4 regions of the Lysinibacillus sp. FSL K6-4013 genome follow, and region 3 is predicted to be linked to each of the others. Evidence: predicted binding sites of a transcription regulator. Region 3 holds the regulator's gene; each other region holds the start of a gene.
What was found. Region 3 encodes LexA, which represses DNA repair genes until DNA is damaged. Its sites were predicted from a motif close to CGAACATATGTTCG; they were not measured.

Region 1: ruvA (Holliday junction branch migration protein RuvA) is a predicted target of LexA. The motif match lies at 1,811-1,824, and genes of this name have one in related genera.
Region 2: uvrB (excinuclease ABC subunit UvrB) is a predicted target of LexA. The motif match lies at 1,616-1,629, and genes of this name have one in related genera.
Region 4: MHB39_RS15955 (carbohydrate kinase) is a predicted target of LexA. The motif match lies at 1,300-1,313, and genes of this name have one in related genera.

What each region holds. Positions count from the first base shown of each region.
Region 1 covers NZ_CP152031.1:3,247,055-3,250,272, reverse strand. Annotated here, with positions in the region: gene MHB39_RS16070 (LysM domain-containing protein) at 1-887, shown strand, start outside; gene MHB39_RS16065 (phosphotransferase) at 877-1,755, shown strand; gene ruvA (Holliday junction branch migration protein RuvA) at 1,867-2,487, shown strand; gene ruvB (Holliday junction branch migration DNA helicase RuvB) at 2,506-3,218, shown strand, end outside.
Region 2 covers NZ_CP152031.1:779,670-782,887, forward strand. Annotated here, with positions in the region: one part of gene prfB (peptide chain release factor 2) at 1-243, shown strand, start outside; gene MHB39_RS03675 (competence protein ComK) at 287-796, opposite strand; gene MHB39_RS03680 (IDEAL domain-containing protein) at 1,024-1,272, shown strand; gene uvrB (excinuclease ABC subunit UvrB) at 1,703-3,218, shown strand, end outside.
Region 3 covers NZ_CP152031.1:1,315,241-1,318,458, forward strand. Annotated here, with positions in the region: gene MHB39_RS06200 (prepilin peptidase) at 1-420, shown strand, start outside; gene MHB39_RS06205 (gamma-glutamyl-gamma-aminobutyrate hydrolase family protein) at 454-1,176, shown strand; gene lexA (transcriptional repressor LexA) at 1,282-1,899, opposite strand; gene MHB39_RS06215 (LysM peptidoglycan-binding domain-containing protein) at 2,066-2,380, shown strand; gene MHB39_RS06220 (recombinase family protein) at 2,377-3,042, shown strand; gene def (peptide deformylase) at 3,071-3,218, opposite strand, start outside.
Region 4 covers NZ_CP152031.1:3,222,626-3,225,843, reverse strand. Annotated here, with positions in the region: gene MHB39_RS15960 (MFS transporter) at 1-1,232, shown strand, start outside; gene MHB39_RS15955 (carbohydrate kinase) at 1,346-2,437, shown strand; gene MHB39_RS15950 (pseudouridine-5'-phosphate glycosidase) at 2,442-3,218, shown strand, end outside.

The DNA.
Region 1 (3,218 bases), 1.9 Mb from region 3:
AGCCGCATAGAGATTCACATAAAGAAATGCCGAAAAAGGAAACACAAGTGCATAAGGAGACACCAAAGGAAAGTCCTAAAAAAGAGGTACAGCGACCAATGCCACCACCACCGCCAATTGTACCGCCACCACCAGCTCCTATGCCAATGCCAGAACCACAAATGATACCGATACCAATACCGATGCCAATGCCAATGCAGATGCCACAACAGCCGATGTGGGTACCGCAGCCTGTGGAAATGAATTGGCACCAGCAATTGGTGATGCCACAAATGGAGCAAAATGTTACAACACCACCTGTACAAATACAGCCACCACCACCGCCAGCACCTACACCGCCACCACCGCCTGTAGCTAAACCAAAGCCAATGCCAATGCCACAACCAGCACCACATCCACCAATGCATATCATGCCACAAATGCCTGCCGTACCACATTGTTCAAGTTGCCATCAGCCAATCTATCATCAGATGTGGTGGCCGATGCCAATGCAGCCGCAGGTTGAGCATTATACGATGCCACAGCAGCCAATGTCCTATGACATGCCAGATCATAAAGTAGGTGGAATGGAAGACTTTTTAGAGTCCACATCACCATTCTTCCATACGCAAGATCACCAAAAGCCACAAATGGATATGATGCCCGATATGAATATGGGGCAATCCTGTGGTTGTGGCACACAACCAATGATGATGCCTGATATGAACATGGGTCAATCTTGTGGCTGTGGCACACAACCAATGATGATGCCAAATTGGCAAATGGACCCTTGTCATTGCCCGCCACCACCATGTCCGACACATTGTCCACCACCATGCCCATCAGCAGCAGGTCCTTGGATGTCACCGCATTATTTCCCAGGCGGGATGACGCCTTATCGATGGTGAAAAAGCGTATATTGTAGAAGAAGTAAAGCCAAATATTTGGAAATATAAGTATCAATCGAAAAATTATTTTGTCAAACGTGCAAAGCAAGTGGAAATTGCAGAGAAGGTAAAAACCATTCATCGCCAATTAGGACGTATGGAGCCTTCGTTAATCTTACCTTTAGTTCAGAGCGATGATGAGCAGTTAATTGTGCAAATGTGGCAAGAAGGAAGCCACGGTGCTAACTTCGCACATAAAAAAGATCGTAAGGAATCTCTAAGACTATTAATTGCTTTACACGACACACATAAAAAAATTGCTTGGCAGCGAATGCCAGGCTTGCATACCTACTCACAGCTTTTAAAATGGCAAATGCGTCATATGCGTTTTAAAAGTAGAAGAAATGAATTTCGAACATTTTTAACAAAAGAAGAAATTGATCAAATACTGCATTATAGTGATAAATCATTACAATTGATTGCATTGGAAGATGCACCTGAAAAAGAGATTACGCTATTGCATGGGGATGTAGTCCATCATAATTTTTTATGGTGCTCTGATGGACAATTACGTTTAATTGATTTTGATTTAGCACACCTTGGTGAAGCGGATGACGAGTATATTTTATGGTTACATCGTGTGTTGCCTGCTGTAGATTATGATCTTGGAAAGATTTTTGCAGAGTTACCTGAGCTGAAAAGACTAGATAAAAGAAAGCTTCATCGCTTGAAATATCCGAATGAGTTATTACGAGAATGGCTGTTTGCTATAGATTTACCACTCGAGCAGCAGCTAGTATTTTTAGATTATTTAGTGCCATTTACAAAACGAGCCCTCACCTATTGGCCAAAACTGTGGTACGATATTGATAGATTTGTCAAGAAATGACCGTCAATTGGCGGTCATTTTTGTCTGCGAACGGCGTTTCGGCGCTACTTTTTGTCGAGCATTCGTTCGCTATATGCTATAATCGAAGACGATGATTGTGAGGGATTATAGATGTATGATTATTTAAAAGGACAAATTACTCGTATTACGCCTGAATTTATTGTGCTAGAACAACAGGGGATTGGTTGGCAACTTAATACGCCCAATCCGTTTGCTTTTCGGACATCTGCCCTTGAACAACAGATATATGTTCATTTGCATGTGCGAGAGGATGCACAAGTTTTATATGGTTTCCCTAATTTAGATCAGCGTGAGTTATTCCGTAAGCTTATTTTAGTGTCGGGTATAGGACCAAAGGGCGCATTAGCTATTTTAGCGACAGGGAATCCACAGCAGGTTATTAGCGCAATTGAACGGGAGGACGAAGCATTTTTAGTGAAGTTCCCCGGAGTTGGTAAAAAAACAGCACGTCAAATGATCCTCGATTTGAAAGGCAAGCTTGGTTCATTATTAGATACATTGGAGTTACCTAGTGCAGAAGATGAGTTACCTTTGTTTGGTGTGAATGCTTATAAACATGAATTAGAAGAAGCCTTACTTGCCTTAATGGCACTTGGCTATTCTGAAAAAGAGCTCGAAAAAATTAAACCACAGCTAGAAGATAACGACAAACTAGAAACGACAGATGCCTTTATGAAACAAGCATTGCAACTACTGCTAAAACTAAAATAAGGAAAGGAGGGAAGGTACATGTCTGAACGTATGATGGCAAGTGAGGCAGGTAGCTATGATGAGCAGTTTGAGTTATCTTTACGTCCTCAAAAATTAGCACAGTATATTGGGCAACATAAAGTAAAGGAAAACTTACAAATATTCATTGAAGCAGCAAAGCTTCGCCAAGAAAGTTTAGATCATGTGTTGTTATACGGACCTCCAGGACTTGGTAAAACGACCTTAGCTGCTGTTATTGCGAATGAGATGAATGTCAACGTACGGATGACAAGTGGCCCTGCGATTGAGCGTCCAGGAGATTTGGCAGCTATTTTAAGTTCACTAGAGCCAGGGGATGTTTTATTTATTGATGAAATTCATCGACTTCCCCGTGCTATTGAAGAAGTATTATATCCAGCAATGGAAGACTTCTGTTTAGATATTGTGGTAGGGAAGGGTCCTGAAGCACGTTCTGTACGACTTGATTTACCTCCCTTTACCCTTGTAGGTGCAACGACAAGAGCGGGTGCCTTATCAGCTCCTCTAAGAGATCGCTTTGGTGTGTTGCTGCGCCTAGAATATTACGATGACCAATCACTTGCTGAAATTGTTGTCAGAAGTGCTCATTTATTTGAGGTGCAAATTGAGCAAGTAGCAGCAATGGAAATGGCGAGACGCTCACGTGGAACCCCCCGTATTGCCAATCGTTTATTGAAACGAGTGCGAGATTATGCACAGGTGCTTGGAGATGG
Region 2 (3,218 bases), 540 kb from region 3:
ATGACGATGTTAAAAGGGAAGCTATATCAACTAGAACTTGATAAACAGCAGGCACAATTAGATGAAATACGCGGTGAGCAAAAAGAAATAGGCTGGGGCTCCCAAATTCGTTCGTATGTCTTCCACCCATACTCGATGGTGAAGGATCATCGTACAAATGAAGAAACAGGTAATGTGGGTGCTGTGATGGATGGCGATTTAGATCCATTTATTAATGCCTATTTACGTTCAAAAATAAATTAATACCCAGATTCCCCAAGAGTGAGATGCTCTTGGGGAATTTTTGTTAAAAGGGTGGATGATAGGGTGCATCTTGGCTCAGCTGTTTTCGTTCATTCATGTAATATTTATACAGCATAGATGCGTTAAGAAATTGTTTACTAATGGAAGCATAACGAATAGGTAGTTCGATTTGTTTATCATTTTTTAACGTTACAATACACCCCAATTCACTAGGAGTAATATTAATAATTGCATGAAGCCCTATCCATATATTGTGAATGGAGCTGGGTGAATAAGTTGGCAAAAAAATACAGGGATAACCATAATCAAAGGCCACGACGATTGGTAGCTTGTGTTGATTGCCGAAAAAACGTTTAGCCGATTGTTTTGCGGCTTCATAAGTTGATCCTAATGAGAGACAGGATTTTCGAAGGACATGCATCGGTTTGCGTGTAACAATCAGCTCATTATGCTTATCAATCACGTGCGTGAAGACTTTGGAGTCATGCTGAATAGGTTGCAGCAAATAAGTATTGAATGAAATTAAGTAGCCGTTTACAAAGTTAGTTGTCATATAGGGAGTGCCTCCTTTTTTCTAGTTATAACGGTAGTGTAAAACAGAATATGACTTTCTTAAATTAAATGAAATAGTTGAAAATCGTTGAGAAAAGCACGAAATGCCTAGAGAATTTGCTCTAAATATCAATTGATTAATAGCTAATCCAAGATATTTTCGAATCGTAAGCATTGCTTTTTAATTTCAATTTTCATATAATTTAGAAAAGGATCGAGGTGAGATCGTTGGATAAATATTATTCGTATACAGATTTTCTGAAAGCCGTTGGTCAGTCGAAAAAAGTTGATGAGGCAGAGAAATTATTAAACGAGATTTATTTAGATTTATTTTTAAATCGTATCCAGCGTATGCATCGGCAAGAGCAGCTCATGGTTCTGATAGATAGAGCACTCGATGAAAAAGATGAAAACGCATTTTATCAATACGCATCCGAACTAACTTCCTTACACCAAACAGAAGATGAATCATGTTGACGAACCCGCTCTCCATATCTATTGGAGAGTGGGATTTTTTTGCTTTTGAAAATATTTGCAGAGGATGTGAAGATTGTATGTTTTGGTTAGAAGAAGTGATCTTGCTTATAGAATGGGGAAAGTCATTTAAAAAGTTTGAGACGCTGTTTATAAAAAAGTGAGAGTCGCTCTAAAAGTACATAGCCCGGCTCCTGAGAGAGTGTGAGCTGCACATAAAGCAAAACAGGAAATCTCATCCATAAATAAAGCTTGAAAACTTGATAAAACGGCTATTATAAGAGTAAAAAGTTAAATTGAACGCCATGTTATGTATTAAAAATTTTAGAGATGAAAAAATTTTTTACAAACATTCGTTCGTTAAATGTTCGAAATTTTAATATCGCTATGCTAAAATATATGTACAAATTGGAAGGAAAGGATGGGGACATGAGTGCAAACATTTGATTTACAAGCGCCATATCAGCCTAACGGGGATCAGCCACAGGCCATTGCGGAATTAGTGGAGGGTGTGAAAGCAGGCAAACGTCATCAAACATTGCTTGGTGCTACTGGAACAGGTAAGACGTTTACCATTTCGAATGTCATCCAGCAAGTCAAAAAACCAACACTAATCATGGCACACAATAAAACGTTAGCTGGCCAGCTATATAGTGAATTTAAAGAGTTCTTCCCAAATAACGCCGTTGAATATTTTGTCAGCTACTATGATTACTACCAACCAGAAGCTTATGTACCGCAGACAGATACCTATATAGAAAAAGACTCTAGCATTAACGATGAAATTGATAAGCTGCGTCACTCTGCTACCTCTGCATTGTTTGAGCGTGAGGATGTCATTATTATTGCATCTGTGTCCTGCATTTATGGTTTAGGTTCTCCCGAAGAATATCGAGAAATGGTTGTTTCCATTCGTACAGGTATGGAAATTGAACGTAATCAGCTACTGCGCAAGCTTGTAGACGTTCAGTATGAGCGTAATGATGTTAGTTTTACTCGCGGAACATTTCGGGTACGTGGAGATGTAGTGGAAATTTTCCCAGCCTCTCGTGATGAGCATTGTATTCGGGTGGAATTTTTCGGTGATGAAATTGATCGCATTCGTGAAGTAGATGCACTAACTGGAGAGATTTTATCGGATCGAGAGCATGTTGCTATTTTCCCAGCATCCCACTTCGTTACACGAGAAGAAAAAATGCGAAAAGCAATTGAAAACATTGAAAAAGAATTAGAGGAACGACTTGCATTATTACGATCAGAAGATAAATTACTAGAGGCACAGCGTTTAGAACAACGTACACGTTATGATTTAGAGATGATGCGTGAAATGGGCTTTTGCTCTGGGATTGAAAACTATTCACGTCATTTAACATTGCGTGAGGCAGGGGCCACTCCATATACTTTGCTAGATTACTTCCCTGATGACTTTTTGCTTGTGGTCGATGAAAGTCACGTAACACTCCCACAGGTTCGAGGAATGTACAATGGTGACCAAGCGCGTAAAGGTGTGCTCGTGGAACACGGCTTCCGCTTGCCATCTGCTTTAGATAATCGTCCATTACGTTTTGAAGAGTATGAAAACCGTGTACATCAAGCCATTTATGTATCAGCCACACCAGGTCCATATGAGCTGGAGCATACACCAGAAATGGTAGAGCAAATTATCCGACCAACTGGATTATTAGATCCATTAATTGATGTACGTCCTATCGAAGGGCAAATCGATAATTTAATTGATGAAATACAAGATCGAATTGCGCGTGATGAGCGAGTTTTAGTGACAACGCTAACGAAGAAAATGTCTGAGGATTTAACGGCTTACCTGAAGGAAATGGGCTTAAAAGTTGAATATTTACATTCAGAAATTAAGACACTAGAACGTATTGAAATTATCCGTGAGCTTCGCAAAGGAACGTATGATGTACTAATAGGTATTAATCTATTGCGTG
Region 3 (3,218 bases):
ATTATCGTTGTGTCAGATTTGGCCTATATGCTAATTCCTGATAAGGTATTAATATTCTTTTTACCTTTGCTAGCTATTGGACGAGTTCTGTCACCATTAACACCGTGGTGGGACTCTCTTGTGGGTGCTGTCGTCGGTTTTGGCATATTATATATCATTGCTGTGCTATCTAACGGTGGCATGGGTGGAGGCGATATTAAATTATTCTTTTTAATTGGTCTCGTTCTGGGTACGATTGATACACTATTAACGCTTTTTTTAGCTGCAGTGATTGGTATGATTGTCGGGATTACCGTTTTATCGAAGAACAAACAAGGGAGAAAAACACCCATTCCATTTGGGCCATCTATTGCATTGGCCGCAGTCATTGTTTATTTCTATGGCGATCTATTAATCAATTGGTATTTAGGCTTTTGGTAATTGTTCAATCTTCAAGAATGTGGAGGGAAGCAAGTGAAACCGATTATTGGTATTACAGCCTTTGTGGAGGATGATTTATCCTCTCGATTAAATGCTGCTTACAGCAAAAGTATTATTGATGCTGGTGGAATTCCACTGATTATTCCAATTGGAGTAGAAGAAGAGGCAGCCCAGATTTTAGCCCTTACAGATGGTTTATTATTATCCGGGGGTCATGACGTGCACCCATTTCTGTTCGGGGCTGAGCCTTCATTAAAACTTGGAAAAATTCATCCCGCGCGTGATACAGTGGAGTTAGCAATAATTGAAGCCGCATTCCAACGAAAGATGCCTATTTTCGGGATTTGTCGAGGGATTCAAATACTAAATGTTGCATTAGGTGGTACCTTATATCAGGATATTGATAGTGATCATTTTAGCACTAAATTACTCCAACATATGCAGCAATCAGGTAGAGCTGTAGCTACCCACACTGTACAGATTATTGCTGATAATTTATTAGCGACTATCGTTGAACAAGAGAAGATAGCAGTGAATTCATTCCATCATCAAGCGGTGAATGTATTAGCTGAAAAATTAAAAGTAGCGGCAAAATCAAATGACGGTATTATCGAAGCTGTAGTTCATGAGGAAATGCCATTTTGCTTGGCTGTTCAGTGGCATCCTGAGGAACTAGCCATAGCAGGAGATGAGAGTGCTCAAAAGCTATTTTCAGCCTTTGTTGAAGCTAGCTTAAAATTTAAGAAGGAAGCTTAGAGGGCATTGTACAAAGAATCCAATCGTCTGTGGATTCTTTTTTTGCGTAAAAAAGAGGATACATGCTCTTAGAAGGAACATAATCCTCAAAACCTGTTTTAATAGTTAATGTACTCGTCTGTAAAGACCTACAACTTGTCCTAAAATAGAAACTTGATCGACAATAATAGGTTCCATAGAAGAATTTTCAGGCTGTAAACGGAAATGATTTTTCTCTTTAAAGAAGCGTTTTACAGTTGCTTCATCCTCAGCTGTCATAGCTACAACAATATCCCCGTTATTAGCTGTTGCCTTTTGTTTTACAATGACTAAATCTCCATCTAAAATTCCGGCTTCAATCATTGATTCTCCCATAATTTCTAGCATGAACAATTGATCTTCACTTGTGCCGTACGTATCGGGTAATGGGAAGTATTCTTCAATGTTTTCAATTGCTGTAATTGGAGAACCAGCTGTAACCTTCCCGACAAGTGGGACATGGATCACCTGTTGCTTTTGGATGGATTCTTCAGGCTCTAAAATTTCAATTGCGCGTGGCTTTGTTGGATCTCGACGAATAAAGCCTTTTTGTTCTAATCGAGCTAAATGTCCATGAACAGTTGAACTGGAAGCAAGTCCAACTGCTTCACCAATTTCACGTACTGATGGCGGATATCCCTTAGCTCGTACCTCTTCCTTAATGAAAGCTAAAATATCCTCTTGTCTTTTCGAAACTTTTTTCATGAGTGCTCACCTCTTTTTTCTAAAATCAATCTTCTTATTTGATAGTATAACAGAATGCGAACATGTATGCAAACATAGGTTCGAAAAGTGTTTGACAAAAACGTTTGTTCGCTTTATTATGAGAACATACATTCCGAACAAACATTCTTAAAAAGGGGTAATGATTATGACATGGTTTAAGAAAAACACACATATCTCAATTTTATTAGGAGCTTGCCTACTATTTGCAGCATACCTTTACATTACTGATCCAGGAAAAGTTAGTTACGCAGAAATCCAAATCGAACATGGGGATAGCTTGTGGTCGTTAGCGGAGCAATATCGTGGTAAAATGAGTACTGATGATTGGATAAAGCTTGTAAAAACGGAAAATGAACTAGCAGATATTAAAATTGTAGCGGGAAAATCTCTAGTTATTCCTGTAGTGAGTGATCAAGCCAGTCCCATCAATACTATCGAAATTGCGAGAAATGAACAATGATAAATAATCAACTGTCGGCTGTTGTCTATTGTCGCGTAAGTACTGAAAAAGAAACACAAAGCTCCTCATTAGAGCGTCAACAGGAAGAGTTGCTGCGCTATGCTAAGGAGCAAGGCTATGCGGTGAAGGGCGTGTTTAAAGATCAGCATAGTGGTTATGATGTAGAACGTGCAGGCTTACTAGAAATGCTTGATTTCATAAAAGATAAAAACATTAATGCCCTTTTTGTACAAGATGAAACTCGTTTAGGACGAGGCAATGCAAGAATGGCTGTATTGCATTTATTACAAAAATCAGCAACGGATGTTTTTTCTATGCGTGATGCTGGCCCAGTTCAATTAAATGAAATGGACACGATGCTGCTAGAAATTTTAGCGATTGTAGAGGAATATCAGCGTAGAATTCATAATGCTAAAATACGACGAGGTATGCGACGTGCTGTAGAAAACGGCTATCGTCCTGAAAATAATTTATCCAACAGAGGTAATCCGCAGGGGCAGGAGCGTAAAGATCTACCTGTAGATGAAATTGTAAAGCTACGCAAACGTGGATTTACCTTTGAAGAAATTTCTATAACGCTTAGAGGGTTAGGCTTTGAGGTAAGTAAGGCGACTGTCCATCGTCGTTTCCAAGAGCACCAAGAAAGATTAGCAGGAAAATAATATTCCTGCTAATTTTTTTTGTAAAAAACTACTGAGAGGAAGAAAAGCTCTCGATAATAACATTTTTAGGCAGTTGGAAAGGGTGCTCTTTATTTATTCGGTCATAAAACATGATGCCATTTAAATGATCGATTTCATGTTGTACAACGATGGCCCCATAGCCCTGTAACTGTACA
Region 4 (3,218 bases), 1.9 Mb from region 3:
GTTGGTTTATTTTAATCGTCACATTTTTCTCGATAATTGTCGCAGGAATTACAATGTCATCATCTGGCGTGTTTATCGACCCTCTTGAAAAAGAATTTCACTGGGATCGTTCAACCATTGCTTTAGCTTTTGCTGTAAGTTTGTTTTTATATGGCATATCTGGACCATTTATGGCTGCGTTGCTTGAAGTCATTGGCCTAAAGAAAATGATGCTAGGTGCTATGGCAACTTTAGTATTAGGAATGACTTTAACATTTTTGATGAGTGAATCCTGGCAGCTAATCGTTATTTGGGGGGGCATTATTGGTCTTGGAGCAAGTCTTTTTTTAACTGTCCTTAGCCCATATGTTGCGAATCATTGGTTTGTAAAACGCAGAGGATTAGCGGTTGGTATTTTAACGGCAAGTACAGCCACGGGCCAGTTAATTTTATTACCAGTTCTAGCTGTCATTATTGAACACTATTCTTGGCGATGGGCTATCACATTAATGCTACTCCTTAGTATCATAATGTTTTTCATGATTGCGCTTTTTATAAAAAATAGACCTCAGGATATGGGGTTAACTCCTTATGGACAAGAGGAGGCTATAGAGGAACAACAAATACAGCAAAAGAAGAATCCAATAGCTATGGCTTTTAAAGGTTTATTTGAGGCGATTAAGGTTAAAGCATTTTGGCTCTTAGCAGGTAGCTTTTTTATTTGTGGGCTATCGACAAGCGGATTAATTGGTACTCATTTTGTTTCTTATTGTATTAGCTTTGGCGTTCCTTTAGTCACTGCCGCATCATTCCTTTCTTTTATGGGCATTTTTAATTTATTAGGTACAACTGCGTCAGGCTGGTTGTCTGATCGCTTCGATAATCGGTGGTTATTGTTTTGGTATTACCTGTTAAGAGGCGCATCTCTATTATTGCTCCCTTATGCACTTGCACAAGGATCATTTGTTTTATTAACGATTTTCACGATCTTTTACGGACTAGATTGGATTGCTACAGTGCCACCAACCATCAGTATTACACGACAAATTTTTGGTATGCAAAAAAGCAGTATTATCTATGGGTGGATATTTGCTTCACATCAAGCAGGAGCGGCGGTTGCAGCGTATGGTGGAGGGTTAATTTATAAATTTTTTAACTCTTATACATGGGCTTTTTTTCTTGCAGGAATGTTTTGTGCAATGGCCAGTTTATTCGTCATCATTGTTAAAAAACAAACACCTCAGCAAGCATAAACAAAAAAAGTTGAACCTCAGTAAGATGAGGTTCAACTTTTTTAATAAAGAATCTTTTGACATAACACAAACAAAAGTTTATAATATAAACAAATATAATAAAAGGTGATGCTATGAATGAAAGAGAACAGGCGGTGCTTGCTTTAATTCGCCAGAATCCGTTTATGTCTCAGCAAGAAATGGCAGATGCAATGAATCTGTCGCGTCCTGTGCTTGCTAATTTAGTGTCTAGTTTAACGAAGCAAGGAAAAATTGTAGGTCGTGCTTATATATTACCCGAAGAAAATGAAATTATTTGCATCGGTGGAGCTAATTTAGACCGCAAATTCCATGTCAAGGGCAATGTTCAATTTGGAACATCTAACCCTGCCAGTTCTTCCTTTAGTGTAGGTGGCGTTGGTCGAAATATTGCTGAAAACTTAGGCAGATTAAACCACCAAGTGACGTTACTGACAACGGCAGGTAAGGATGCTGATTGGCAAGTGATCCAAGAGGCTTCGGAATCCTTTATGAATCTACGTTATGTAGAGCAGCTTGCAGAGGCTTCCACAGGTTCTTATACTGCCATCATGGATGAACAGGGTGAGCTAGCACTAGCTGTAGCAAATATGGAAGTTTACGACCTTCTGTTACCGAGCTTGTTGAAAAAACATGAAACAATGCTTGTAAACGCGGGCTGTTTTATTTTGGATTTAAACTGTCCAAAAGAAACAGTGGCGTATATCCAGCAAGTAGCCCTTGCTCGTGATATTCCACTTGTCATTGTGCCAGTATCTTCGCCAAAAATGAATCGACTACCTGAAACATTACAAGGCGTAACTTGGTTTATTTGTAACACAGATGAAGCGGAAACGATTGTTGGACATAAAATTGAAAACGCTACCCATTATGAAAAAGCTTTACAACAGCTCCTACAATTAGGTGCGGAGCATGTCATTATCACGGCTGGTAGCAAGGGCGTTTATGCAGCATCTACAACGATTGCCCCTTGTCATGTTGCCGCTAAAGTGATTGACAAAATTGAAGATGTGACAGGAGCAGGAGATGCCTTTGTTAGCGCTGTCATTCACAGCTGGCTGACTGGACAATCTTTTGAGACATGTATTGATGCTGGATTAACCAATGCAAAAAATACATTGGCATCTCCTTATACAGTAAGACCTGAATTATCAGTAGATTTGTTGAAAAATGAAATGGAGGAATAACAACATGAAAGAATTCATCGTATTATCAGAAGAAGTAAAAGCAGGACAAGCAAAAGGTCTACCAATCGTTGCGTTAGAATCAACAATTATTTCACACGGTATGCCATACCCACAAAACGTGCAAACTGCGCGTGAAGTTGAGCAAATTATTCGCGATAATGGTGCAGTCCCAGCAACAATTGCATTAATTGATGGAAAAATTAAAATTGGTCTATCAGATGAAGAACTAGAAATGTTCGGTAATGCTCAAGGTGTTGCAAAAGCTTCACGTCGTGACTTAGGCTACTTACTAGCAACGAAAAAATTAGGTGCTACAACAGTTGCAGCGACAATGATCTGTGCAGAGCTTGCAGGTATTGAAATCTTTGTTACAGGTGGTATTGGTGGTGTACACCGCGGGGCAGAAACAACAATGGATGTCTCTGCTGACCTAGAAGAATTAGCTCAAACAAATGTTGCCGTTATCTGTGCAGGTGCAAAATCTATTTTAGACATCGGTCTTACATTAGAATATCTTGAAACAAAAGGTGTGCCAGTGGTTGGTTATGGTACGGATGAATTACCAGCGTTCTACACACGTCAAAGTGGATTCGATGTAAACTTCCAGTTAGATACGCCAGAAGAAATTGCAGCAATGCTATCTGCGAAATGGCAATTAGGCTTAAAGGGTGGCGCTGTCATTGCAAATCCAATTCCTGAGGCGGAAGCATTAGAGCATGCATTTATTACAAACATTATTGAAAAAGCTTTAGTTGAAGCAGAAGAGAATGGCATTCAAGGT